DNA from 2 places in the Desmospora activa DSM 45169 genome. Region 2 is predicted to be linked to the other one. Evidence: a T-box and tRNA genes for the amino acid it is inferred to sense, from the RefSeq annotation. Region 2 holds a T-box; the other holds one or more tRNA genes.
What was found. The T-box of region 2 lies ahead of leuS (leucine--tRNA ligase). A T-box ahead of a tRNA ligase gene usually reads a tRNA of that ligase, here a tRNA-Leu.
Positions count from the first base shown of each region.

Region 1 (6,768 bases), 560 kb from region 2:
GGAGACCTGCGATATAAATAATCATCGAATACCCAAAATACTGCCAAAAAAGAATGGAGGATACCAACCCCCTCATGAAATTTGGTTTATCTGTCCAATGAATGGGATCATCAATTATGCCTAAACCCATTAAAAACTGATTGAAACTTCCTGTTTGCCAGCTAAATATTAAGGCCACTAACAAACCTAATGAGGCTGCTGTAACAATGTTCGGAAAGAAAAATACGGCTCGAAAAAAACTTTTACCTTTCACAAATTTCTCATGCAGGATGACAGCTAATACTAAACTGACGGTCAGCTGTGGAATAACCGAAACAATCCAGATCGCTAATGTATTGAACAAGGACTTATAGAAGAAAAAATCGCCAACTAATCTCTGATAATTTTCAAATCCGATTATGGTCGGATTACCAAAACCATCCCAATCCGTAAAACTTAAATAAAGGGAATACAAAATTGGATACAATCCAAACACGAGAAATGTTATAAAAAACGGCGCTATAAAAAGATAACCATAATTATCTTTTCGCAATGTCTTTGAAAACATTATTTTTCCCCCTCAGTAGGATGGGATAAGTCGAAATTCCCCTAATCCACTTGAATTTCCGGAAAATGGCGACCGACTTCTGTCTTAAATGTTTGAATCATATCTTCTTTCGTCTTTAATCTGCCGTTTAAATAATCATTTACCTTTTCACTCCACAAAGCATTAATATCATTGTCATAGGGTGTTTGGGGAGCAGAAGGCACTTCTTCACCTGCCTCATCAAAGAATTCAAAGTATTTCTGACCCCCTAAAAAGTCTGAGGTTAATTCTGGAGCTAATTCGGTATTGATCTCTTGGTTACTTAAAAAGTACTGCTCGCTCTCTGCCAATTCTTTTAGAAAGTCTCGATCCGTGGTATAAAATTTCATAAACTCCCAAGCTAAGTCTTTATTCTCGCTTTGGTTATACATGGCTAAGAAAGTACCGCCGCCGCTAAAAGCCTTTGGTCCATGAGCTAATCCCCATTTACCCGATGTTTCAGGGGCATTCCTTTCAAAAATATGAGGAAGTCCCCATGTTGGCTGGGCATAGAACATAACCGTTCCCTGCTGCATAGAAACAGTCCAGGCAGGGCCCCAAGCTTCATAATTCGCAACCACCTTCCTCTCTCTAGCTTCTTTCACCAGATCCAATTGATTCAGCCTGACTGAGTCAATCACTAACTTATCATCGACAATCCAAGGCTCCTTTATATTCGAACTTTCTACAGAACCAATATCTTCCCAGCTGGGCAATGCATGGACTTTTCCATTACTTTCCTCAACTACTCTCTCTCCGATATCCATGATTTTATCCCAGCTAGAGATCAATTTACTTACTTCTTCCGGATCGTCTGTCCCCAGGTATTTTTGCGTTAGATCACGTCGATAGAAAAAGCCGCCTGGAGTACCTTGATATCCTAATCCTCTTACTATGCCTTCCTCATCTCTTTCATTATCTTGGATATATTGATATTGCTGGTCTAGTATTTCTTCTGCGTTATAAGGTTCTTGCGATAAATTTTCTAACCTTGGGATTTGTCTAATCTGAGGCCAATAACTCTTTTCTACAAAAAACACATCGGGGACGTTTTTTTCTACTTGTAAAACGGAAATTAGTTTTTGTACATAGTTATCATTGGTAATAAAAAGGAGGTCTACATCAATATCGGGGTGTTTCTCTTGAAACTTTTCCACAGCATATTTAGCTTCATCAGTGAATGTCCAAATTCTAAGTTCTTTCTTCTTCTGAGCTGATGAAGATGAACAACCGGCAAGTACAACTAGTAAAGTTATCATCGCTAGGAAACTAAATATTAAATATTTTTTTGCCATTTTCACTCCACCTTTTTCATTTTTATACGAAAAACCTTACTTTACTCCATACTCATTAGATTGATGTAAACGCTTTCAAATAACTTTTTAAAAACTTACATAACATCCATTTCCTTTGGCAATCCGATTCATTATTCATCATATGTGTACTTACTTTGTTCATTCAATAAACTTACTTCGGAGGTTATACTACTTCATAAACCTTGTCAAGGATTGATTTAACGAATCAGCAATGGGATATGATTCAGCTCTAGATCCTGCTATTTTTTAGGAAATGAACATATTGAAAAAGTTCCATTTGCCTTTTTTAGAGCTGGTTTTGCAGCTGTATTCTGGTTAATGGATGAACTGGCTTCGGATTCGCTGTCCCCAACCATCAGGCCCAGAATCCCACAGTAGTCCTCCTCATGGACTTCAATCCCCGATGCTTGGTATGTCTTGTTCCCGTTTACTCGCCGCGAACCACACGAAAACCTTGATCGGGGCCAATACCACTCGCCTCAAACTTGCCCCGAAAAGATATCTCGTTGTTGCTGACATCGCCGATCCAACCGCCGCCCTTCACAACCCGGAAAGAACCGCTATCACTATCCAAGTCTCCGTACCAGTTCCAGCACCATTCTCTTACATTACCTGACATATCGTAAAGTCCTAACTCGTTGGGTTTCTTGACACCGATCGATTTTGTTTGATTATTGTTGTTTTCTATGCTAGACCAGTTCCAATCTCCTGTTAAGTATTGATCTCCAGCGTTTCTCCAATACCATGCTACTTCATCTGCATGATTGCTTCCGCTGTATGTGTAACCCTGGCTCAACTGACCTCCACTTGAAGCATATTCCCACTCCGCTTCAATCGGCAATCGGTAACCATTGGCTCCCTCATTGACCGTTACTGTCCATTTTATCTGATCGTGCTCACTCTTGTTATTGGGGTCTTTTTTATTCTTGTCTATATTGTAATACGGTTCCAAGCCCTCTTTTATACTCCTTTTATTACAGTACTCAATCGCGTCATACCAACTCACCATTTGTACCGGCAAACGGTCTCCTTTGAATGCTGACGGATTGCTTTCCATTACTTCAATCCACTCTTTCTGAGTTACCTCATATTTTCCGATATAAAAGTCCGATATTGTTACACTTTTTCCATAGTAGTTGGATTGTGTGTTCGTAAAAGTCCCACCTTTGACGAATACAAAGTTATCATCCTCTTGAGGATTTTGTTGGGAACAAGCGCTGACCACAACTATCATTGCCATTAAGAGGTAAGTCACAATTGGCTTTCTCATTGATATCTCCTTTGGACTAACAGGGTAAGCGATAGGTCGTAACGATCTGCAACCCGCCTTTGGCAACGTCGAATGCCGTTCGTCTTGCGTGGTAAGGTATCTTTTGTTGAAATATATAAGGCCGCCGGATGTTAGACCGGCGAGCCCTGGCAATATTAATGATGAAAAGACTTTCTCAATGGTCTGGCGCCCGTCAGTTGCTCTGCTTGCCGTTGATCTATTACCACACCGTTACATCAGAACTGCCGCTACTTTGATATCCCTCTGTCGCTAATACCTGGTATGCCCAACTGCTTCCCAGATTCATGCCGGCATTTCGCCATGCGTTAACGTGGTTGCTGAAAGTGATCGAGGCGTTGTTGCCGGTTGGCCTCTTTGACTGTCGCACACTCCAGTATTGTGGGAAAGTTTGTGTGCCATCAATGGAAGGCGCGTTGTATCGCATAGTCGTATAGATGTCATATGTGCCCCCATCACTGGTCACGGTGCCTTTATACTCTCCAGTAGGTCTGTACGTACCCCAGCTATCCACGACGTAATATTCGATGAGCGGGGATCTTGTCCACCCATAGAGAGTCAAATACGCATTTCCTTGCGGCGACCAGACGCCGGCATTGTAGTTGATTGTCCGAGATGGTGATCCGGTATCCCAGCCTTTACCGACAACAAAATTGCCGGTATTTGTCCAGTTAACACTGTAATTGCCACCCGATCCATTGGTAGCATTTACTGTCCCACCACCATCGGTCCAATATTGCCAATAGGTATTCGCACTTGCGGGTTCTGCAAACAAGCCAAAACTCATTAAAGCTGCAACAGATACCATCAAGATTTTCTTATACATGATTTACCTCCTAAACGATTCTAGGGGTCCCAGTGGCAGTCTGTAGCTACGCTTACTCAGGCAGACGCCACCGGGACCACTAGAGGGTAGGTGTGCCAAAGTAGAGCGAAGCTGGGTGAAGGATGTCAAACTTACCTACATAATACCGTGACTCTCGGACTGTCATCTCCTCCCTAGGTGGATTATGTAAGCGGATACATAATATTTGCTTACATTTGAAATGGCACCAATGAATCTCACTTTCTTTATCAAAAGTATATCACCTGGAATAAAGTTTGTCTATTGGCCAAACTAATATTATTGCGAAAACTTTGCTCGAATAGGCGAAACAAGTGCAATTGGTTAACAAAAACATTGCGAAGATAACTCCCCCACGAAAAAAAAGCCCAGTGAAATGAAGATCTGGTCTGTTGAAGAGATGGATAAATATTTGGTTGCAATGTAGAACGCTTATACACCTTATCTTATCTGGCATGCAGTACTGGTATACGTCAAGGGAAACTCTTAGGTTTGAAATGGTCAGATGGAAACAGTAATATCCACATCCAGCGGAGTACAAAGAAACAGTAAAGGATTCGTTGTAAAAGCTCAACCCAAGTCCTCCAACAGTCGCCGATCCGTCAATTGAGCAAGCAGAAGTGACACCCTTTTGGTTCCACGACTTATGTCATATCCATGCTACACTGATGTTAAAACAAGGGGTTCACCCCGAAATAGTATCAGAACGCTTAGGGCACACCAGTATTAGTCTAACGTTAGATACGCACTCCCACGTTATTCCAAGATGCAAAAAGATGCAGCCAAGATGTTCGATTCGATGCCGCCTAATCAGAGTAAACGATCGCTTTCACTGATAAAGGTTTGCAATACGTTTGCAAATCGGCAGTAGCGGAGTACCCCCAATTTACCCCCCAAACGCAAAAAAGCCGCTTCAATAGCGGCTTTCCTGATGGCGTGCCCTGGAGGATTCGAACCCCCGACCTTCTGATCCGTAGTCAGACGCTCTGTCCAGCTGAGCTAAGGGCACATATGATGGTGCGGACGAGAGGACTTGAACCTCCACGGTCGCAATGACCACTAGATCCTGAGTCTAGCGCGTCTGCCAATTCCGCCACGTCCGCATAATGACGCTGTTTCCAGCGTTTTACCTACGCATCTTTTTCGATACTCCGCATTAGATTCCGCTTGGCTTATCGAAAGGCTTGCAGTTGGCTATGCGCTAGTTTGGAGAAAGGTGCGCCTCGCCGTGAAGTGATGACTTTCAGCAGCGACATTATTTATTGTATTACATCACCGAGTAAAAGTCAATATCTTTTTTTGTGGCTTTTACATTTTGGAGGCGGCACCCGGATTCGAACCGGGGGTAAAGGATTTGCAGTCCTCTGCCTTACCACTTGGCTATGCCGCCATGAAGAATGAAAAGAAATCAGACGCACACAATAACTCAAGAACAACGGAGGTGATACATTTGATTCCATTAACTTCCCCATTGGAAGGCATCACTGATGACTTTATGACCATAGACCGCTTCTTCAATGATGAAGGATTTGTTCTTGGTGGTGGATATGAATATGATCACGGATATTATGATAAAGCCCTCGATTGGGAAAACGACAACGCACATCAAGCTTATCTCCGCATCCCGGTTACCGCCATCGAAGGCAGTATCGGCACGCGCAAGGCAACTTTACAAATCGGAAAGCCTTTTGTCCTCAAACATGAATATCAAAAAGGATTAGACGATCATGTTAGTATCGGACTGCTATCAGGTTCCTTCAACCAATTTGCAGAACCCGCGGACAAAGATGCTGATGTGGAACAAAAATGGGTCCAACGTGCTCAATCGGAGCTGAAGCAATTGGAAAACCATTTTCAAAATGGCAGGGGCGGCAGGAATCGAACCCGCATTTGAGGTTTTGGAGACCTCTGTTCTACCATTGAACTACGCCCCTACAACGCAGTGGTGCCGGCGAGAGGACTTGAACCCCCAACCTACTGATTACAAGTCAGTTGCTCTACCAGTTGAGCTACACCGGCGAAAATGGTGGTTCGGGACGGAATCGAACCGCCGACACGAGGATTTTCAGTCCTCTGCTCTACCGACTGAGCTACCGAACCGCAGGTATTCAAGATTATATCATGCGCTTTCCACTTAGTCAAGACAAGGTTATGGCGGAGAGGGAGGGATTCGAACCCTCGAGACGGGTTTAGCCCGCCTACACGATTTCCAATCGTGCTCCTTCGGCCAGCTCGGACACCTCTCCATAAATGAATATATAAGGCTTAACTCATTATATACGGTAACATCAAGAACCCAATTGTGCCTAAAAGCAAAAGCAATGAAAATCCAATGGATAAAACAACACTGATGGCACCCATGATAATACCCGCTTTAGCCTGCCCGCTCGACTCCGCTGAACGTGCTACGAACCCTAGGATCAAAGCAACCGCACCAACAACTAAACAAAATAAAGGGGAAAAGATGCCGAAAATAAGTGCAAACAACGGTGAGATAAAAGTAAACACTAAGCTCGTAATTCCGGTAATCATCGCTATTAGTGCCTGTCCGTTTAAAGCAGGATTTCCCCGAACAGATTTTGCCATTTGTTTTGCTGGTTCCATTTTGATCGCCTATTTTAAAGCTAAAGCATAAATGGATACAATTCATGAGGCTATAGGTACCCACTAATTTTATCCTAAAAAGGAAAAACGCCTGGCAACGTCCTACTCTCCCAGGGGCCTGCGCCCCAAGTACCATCGGCGCTGGAGGGCT
Region 1 covers NZ_PZZP01000001.1:2,747,741-2,754,508, forward strand. The annotation lists gene C8J48_RS13230 (carbohydrate ABC transporter permease) at 1-547, opposite strand, end outside; gene C8J48_RS13235 (ABC transporter substrate-binding protein) at 589-1,860, opposite strand; gene C8J48_RS13240 (formylglycine-generating enzyme family protein) at 2,309-3,151, opposite strand; gene C8J48_RS13245 (glycoside hydrolase family 11 protein) at 3,372-3,995, opposite strand; partial or broken gene C8J48_RS19230 (hypothetical protein) at 4,643-4,849, shown strand; tRNA gene C8J48_RS13255 (tRNA-Arg) at 4,946-5,022, opposite strand; tRNA gene C8J48_RS13260 (tRNA-Leu) at 5,029-5,116, opposite strand; tRNA gene C8J48_RS13265 (tRNA-Cys) at 5,330-5,403, opposite strand; gene C8J48_RS13270 (YugN family protein) at 5,368-5,907, shown strand; tRNA gene C8J48_RS13275 (tRNA-Trp) at 5,874-5,947, opposite strand; tRNA gene C8J48_RS13280 (tRNA-Thr) at 5,957-6,032, opposite strand; tRNA gene C8J48_RS13285 (tRNA-Phe) at 6,038-6,113, opposite strand; tRNA gene C8J48_RS13290 (tRNA-Ser) at 6,166-6,259, opposite strand; gene C8J48_RS18955 (DUF4190 domain-containing protein) at 6,279-6,617, opposite strand; partial or broken rRNA gene rrf (5S ribosomal RNA) at 6,707-6,768, opposite strand, start outside.
Region 1: it encodes a tRNA-Leu, which carries the amino acid that the T-box ahead of leuS (leucine--tRNA ligase) is inferred to sense. The anticodon was not compared.

Region 2 (6,768 bases):
ATTTTCTAAAAAGTAAGCTGGATACGAAAGCGGGGGATGACTTATCCAAACCGAAATGAGCCGGGTGCAAAAACATAAGAAGAAAAAACCATGGCTTCGGGTGTTGTTAATCTGTTTCACCATTATACTGATCGGTTCCGGTTGTATCGTCTATCAACTCTGGGGAGCATTCGATCAATCCTTTGATCCTTTGGAGCGGGATAAGTCCACTAAACGGGAACAAGTTGCGACCATGGATGAACCCTTTACCGTCTTGCTGATCGGCGCCGATGGAGACGATCAGAATTGGCGCGCTGACACCTTGATGCTGGCCGCCATCAACCCAAAGGAAAATACGATGTTTATGTACAGTATCCCCAGGGACAGCTATGCGGAAATGGCCAACTCCAACGGGGTTAAAACAAAGATTAACGCCGCTCCCTATTATGGTGTTCGTGCGGGAGTCGATCCGGAAACCAATCTGGTGGAAACCGTAGAAGATTATTTGAATGTTCCGGTGGATTACTTTGTTAAATTGAACTTCCAAGGCTTTATCGATGTGGTCGACGCCATCGGAGGAGTAGAAGTAGACGTTCCTTTCAGTTTTGACATGCGTCTGTTTAATAAATGGTACTCGTTCCAAGAAGGGCCCGCCCACTTGGATGGACATGAAGCCCTTGCTTATGTACGGATGCGAAAATCGGATCCTCGTGGGGATGCCGGTCGCAACGATCGACAACGGGAAGTTGTACAGAACCTGTTAAGTCAGGGAGTCAGCTTTAACTCCGTAAACAAAATCAATGATGTGCTTCAAGCGGTCGGCAACAATTTAGGACACAATATGCAAGTAAATGAGATGTACAAAATGCAATCCCTTTATCGCAATGTCCCCAAAGACCAGGTGGAAACCTTACAAGATAACGGCTATGATTCCAAGGATAATCCACAGGGAATCTGGTATCACTATATCAGCGACGAGGAGCGGCTGCGTCTGAGCCACATTTTGCAAAGGCAACTGGATCTGCCTCTTCAAACCCTCGACGGTCAAGAATTTATGGGGCAAAGTCCCGCTGATCAAGGGGAAAACACCCCTGCTGAAAACGAGGGAAGCCCCCAGCTGGAAGTTGCCCCAGAAGAGGGAAATATCGATAACCAAACCACTCCATAATGTACCTCATGAAAAAGCCCACATCCCTTTAGAAAAGGATGTGGGCTTTTGTTGAATCGATCAGTGTACAGCAACCTGATCCCGCAGCTGTTCAACTGTTTTCTCGCCAATCCCAGACACCTGCACAAGCTCATCCACACTGGAAAAAGGGCCATGTTCTTCCCGATGACGCAGGATGGCCTCCGCTTTGGCGGGCCCAATCCCGTTCAGCGATTCCAACTGTTCTTGAGTCGCCGTATTTAGATTGATCGGACCTGTCTGTCCCGATCCCGCAGAGGCAGGAGAATCCTCCTGCATCATAACTCCAGTCGGCTCTTCCCCTTCAACCGGAATATATAGCGCCATGCCATCTGTAAGCGGTTGGGCCAAATTTACTACATTCATATCCGCCTCTTTGGTGGGTCCTCCAGCCTGTTTGATCGCGTCTTTTACTCGAGATCCCGCTTCTAAGCGATATACCCCCGGCTCTTTTATCGCCCCTTTTACATCGACCACCAATTCAACGGCATCCTCTACTTGCTCGCTTTTCTGTTCCTCCTGGGATTGCAAGGGTTGATAAGAGTCCGCTTGCAATTCGGTATCGCCTTTTTTTCCTTCATTCCCACCCCACCACCAAAAAAGTGTCATTCCCACCACAGCCAGCCCTAAAGCTCCCGCGGTAATCGCCAACTTTTTCTCCCTCGAACTCCAAGCATCCACCCACATCAGTCTCACCCTCCATTCTTCATATTCTCTTCTCATCAACCGTCAACACTGCGCATAGTCTGAAATGAAACCATTCCTTCCACCCATTAAAAAGGAGGAAATCCCTTGACCATCGGCTTTATCGGAACGGGAAGCATGGGAAGTACCCTGATCCAGGCCTTTATAGACGCCAAACGCTTGGCGCCTGAGGAGATCGTCGTCTACAACCGTACCCGCAGCAAAGCGGAAAAGTTACAGAAACAGTATCCGGGACTTCGTATCGCAGCGAACAATCGGGAGTTGGTTCAACAAACCCCTATCTTCTTCCTATGTATCAAGCCCCATGAATTTCGGACCGTATTGGATGAAATCAAGGATCATGTACATGACGACCAGATCGCGGTCTCTATCACCAGTCCGGTGATGATTCGCGATCTAGAAGAATGGCTGCCAGCTAAGATCGCCAAGATTATCCCTAGTATCACCCAAGCGGTTCTCTCCGGTAATTCACTCGTTATCCCTGGTACGCGTCTTAGCGAGACTGACCGTAACACCTTGTGGAACTTGTTTGCCGCCATCAGCCGCCCGTTGCTTATTGAGGAGAATCATGTACGGATCGCCTCTGATTTGGCCTGTTGTGGCCCCGCTTTTATGGCTAATCTGTTGGAAAAGCTGGCCGATGCCGCTGTGGAAGAAACTCAGCTCCCACGAGAACAGGCACTCTCATTGGTCACACAAATGACGGAGGGCCTAGGGGGATTGTTGAGTGTGGGCGGCTTTACCCTACAAAGCTTACAGGAGCGGGTAGCGGTGCCTGGAGGGATCACCCGCAAAGGGCTCGATTTGTTAGATGCGGAGATCGGTCCTGTTTTCCACGACTTAATCCGCCTGACCCACACCAAATACGCTGCGGATATCCAACAAGTAAAAAGCTCCTTTCAGACGGAAAAATAGCAAAATGATTGAATCAAACCCATCAATATCCATTCTTATTATACTATAAAATACTTTTGTTGCAGATTTACAGCGAATACTGCCACAAAAAAACAGAGCGGATCGGCTTTGATCCGTTCTGTTTTTTTTAGTATAAAGTACCTGACATATAATGTTTGCTTCGATCGTGCTACGCAGGGTAGAAAGAAATCCTTAGTCGGATCGGCTTTTTAGCCCCATAAAAAACGCCGACCCATCGGGTCGACGCGGGTATCATCCGTTATTTTGCAACGATATTCACCAGTTTGCCGGGGATGACAATCACCTTGCGCACGGTTTTACCGTCTACCAGCTGACGCACTTTTTCTTCCGCCATCACTTGGGCTTCAATCGCCTCTCGATCCGCACCGGTCGGTACGGTCGCTTTGTGGCGTACTTTGCCGTTAATTTGGACGGCGATTTCCACTTCATCCAGAACCAACGCGGCTTCGTCATAGGCAGGCCAGGGCTGGTCGTGTACACTATCGGATTTCCCAATATCCTGCCACAGCTCTGCGCTGATATGAGGGGCAAAGGGCGCCAGTAACACGATCACCGTTTCAATCGCTTGCGCCAGTGTTCCTCGATCCGCCTCCTCAGGGTATGCATAGATGCCGTTGACCAGTTCCATAATGCCGCTGATGGCGGTATTAAACTGATAGCGTTCATCCATGTCCACCGTCGCTTTTTTCACTGTCTGATGTACTAGACGGTTCAGCTCCTTGGCGGCGGCATCCGATTGTTGTGGCAAGGGCTGGTTTTCAAACAAGGAATTATGATTCTGCACCATCCGCCATACCCGTGTCAAAAAGCGATAGCTTCCCTCTACACCAGAGTCGCTCCATTCCAGCTCCCGATCCGGGGGAGCAGCGAACAGGATAAACAGACGGGCGGTATCTGCCCCGTAGCGGTCGATAATTTCCCGTGGAGAAACCACATTCCCCTTTGATTTGGACATCTTGGAGCCATCTTTTAAGACCATCCCCTGGGGAAAATAGTGCCGGAAGGGTTCCTCCGCCTCCAACATATCGGCATCGTGTAATACTTTGGTGACAAAGCGGGAGTACAACAGATGAAGGACGGCATGCTCGACGCCGCCGATATAAAAATCGACCGGCATCCAACGATCCGCCTTTTCCTTGGCAAAAGGAACAGTTTGATTGTGTGGGTCGACATAGCGCAGAAAGTACCAAGACGAGTCGATAAACGTGTCCATGGTATCCGTTTCACGGCGAGCACTACCCCCACAAGATGGACAGGTGGTAGTGGCAAAGCTGTCCGATGTCGTCAAGGGATTACTCTTCCCGTCAAACACCACATCCTCCGGCAACCGTACCGGTAGATCTTCTTTCGGTACCGGCACCACACCACAATCGTCACAATACAGAATCGGAATCGGACAACCCCAGTAGCGTTGGCGGGAGAATAACCAATCCCGCAACCGGTAAGAGACGGTGGCGCCTCCTTTTTCCTGGGATTCCAGGTGGGCAGCAATCGCTTGAATCGCCTCGCGATTGCCCATCCCATCGAAGGGACCCGAGTTAATCAAAAGACCATCATCTACAAAGGCTCCTTGCCCGTCATCTTCTTCCCCTTCCTGCGATTGAATCACCTGTCGAATGGGGAGGTCGTATTTGTGAGCAAAGATAAAATCGCGCTCATCGTGGGCAGGAACACCCATCACCGCACCGGTACCATAATCCATCAACACATAATTGGCCACCCAGATCGGGATCGATTCCCCCGTTAAGGGATGTTTGGCGTAAGCGCCGGTAAAGTGGCCCACTTTCTCTACATCGGAACCCGTCCGGGACAATTCCGATTCTTTTGCCATCGCTTCGGTAAACGCCTGGATCGCTCCTTCGCTTTCTTTGCCTTGAATCAGCTTTGACACCAGTGGATGCTCCGGCGCCAACACCAGATAGGTTACCCCGTATAAGGTGTCAGGACGAGTGGTAAAGACCGATACCGGTTCATCGTTTAACTCTGGGATGGTAAACGTAATCGCTGCCCCTTGACTGCGGCCGATCCAGTTTCGCTGCATCGCCTTCACTTTTTCCGGCCATTGCGGCAGCTGTTCCAATCCCTCCAACAACGCATCCGCGTAATCGGTGATACGCAGGAACCACTGTTCTAGCTCCTTTTTTTCCACTTCGCTGCCACAACGCCAACACTGGCCGTCTTCCACCTGTTCATTGGCCAAGACGGTGGCACAATCGGGACACCAGTTGACCGCCGCTTTTTTGCGGTAGGCCAGCCCCCGTTCATAAAAGAGAAGGAACAGCCATTGCGTAAAGTGGTAATAATCCGGCAGACAGGTTCCAACATAGCGATCCCAGTCATAGGAAATCCCTAAGCGCGCCTGCTCTTCTCGGATTCGTTCCATATTGGACTCCGTCCACTCCCGGGGGTTGACCCCGCGATGAATGGCGGCGTTTTCCGCTGGTAAGCCAAAGGCATCCGCTCCCATGGGGTGGATGACTCGATATCCGTTCATCCGTTTAAAGCGGGCCACCACGTCACCGATGGAATAGTTTCGGACATGGCCCATATGCAACCCTTCTCCCGAAGGGTAGGGAAACATCTCCAAAGCGTAAAACTTCGGTTTTTCCGTAGTCTCCTCCGTTTGATGGGCAGCAGTTTGTTCCCATTGTTTTTGCCATCGCGGCTCCAATATTTGTGGTTCATATCGTTTCATCGCGCAACTACCTCCATATGAAAACCCTTGTCCTTTGACATGGGGAGGAAATATGAGTGAGGGCGTTATCCCCCATTCTTTGTCGTTTGCTCATAATTAAAACCTCCCGCCCCCAGCACAAGTTGCTAGGGACGAGAGGTTGGTTTCACATCTCCCGCGGTACCACCCTGATTGGCCCAGCTGAGAAAGCCGTGCCCGCTTTGGATCCATTAACGAAGATCAATCGTCAAAGGGTACTAGGTTGGTTCCCCTTTGAGGCGATGAGGCGAGTTCATCTGGTCATCCCGATCGGCTTGCACCATACACCGACTCTCTAAGCGGGCCTCTCCTAAATTACTGCTCCCCATCCTAGCCGAGAACGTGATTCACATTGGCTTGAAATTATTTAATCAACATTATATGCAATAGCTTGGTTCAGTGTCAACGGTTTTTACTGATTTTTTGTTTCAGCAAACGGGGAAGGGTTTTTGAGTCTGCGTGCTCTTGCTGTTTGCAAAGAAGAGGGTGATGTCCGCTCCAGCTGCCGAGGTTGGGAGCGGGCTAAACTCGCTGTCGCTCATACAGGTAGCCCGCTTTTTCCCGCCCTCGGCAACTTCCGCTGAGTAGCACAGCAAAGGCACTTCGCTTTCAAAAATCCCTTCTATCATTCATATAACCACAGACCTGATGCTTACTGTACACCCACGAGGGCGGCATCGCCCCATAGACGCTCCAGGTCGTAGAAATCCCGCTCGTCCTTGTGGAAGACATGAACGACCACATCACCGAGATCAACCAGCACCCAACGAGATTCGGATAACCCTTCAATTCCTTTAACAGGAATATCGGCTTCCTGCATTTTTTTCCTAACGGCATCCACAATCGCCTTAACCTGGGTTTGAGAATTTCCATGACAGATGACAAAATAATCGGCGATAACGGATAAACCCCGAATATCCAGGATGGTAACGCGCTGGGCCTTTTTTTCCTCGGCGGCTGAGGCCGCCAGTTGAGCCAGTTCCACTAGGTTCAAAGAGATTCCTCCTTCAAAATTTGCTTCGATCCAATCCGATCGATGAGATCATTGCGGGCAGCGAGGGTCAAGGGGTACACCTTTTGCCGTCGCTCGATCAAAAAGCGGATGGTGTTATCCAAGGATTGTAAGAGCGCCTCTTCCAGATTGGTCTGCGCTCGTTTGCGGATTCCATCCACCCCCGGATAACGCCGTCCCGGTTCAATCGCGTCAGCCACAAAAATCACTTGTTCTAATTGAGACATATGCGGACGG
Region 2 covers NZ_PZZP01000001.1:2,188,655-2,195,422, forward strand. The annotation lists gene C8J48_RS10620 (LCP family glycopolymer transferase) at 56-1,147, shown strand; gene C8J48_RS10625 (helix-hairpin-helix domain-containing protein) at 1,208-1,852, opposite strand; gene comER (late competence protein ComER) at 1,958-2,785, shown strand; gene leuS (leucine--tRNA ligase) at 3,045-5,501, opposite strand; T-box leader at 5,626-5,860, opposite strand; gene C8J48_RS19200 (hypothetical protein) at 5,969-6,103, shown strand; gene rsfS (ribosome silencing factor) at 6,172-6,519, opposite strand; gene yqeK (bis(5'-nucleosyl)-tetraphosphatase (symmetrical) YqeK) at 6,510-6,768, opposite strand, start outside.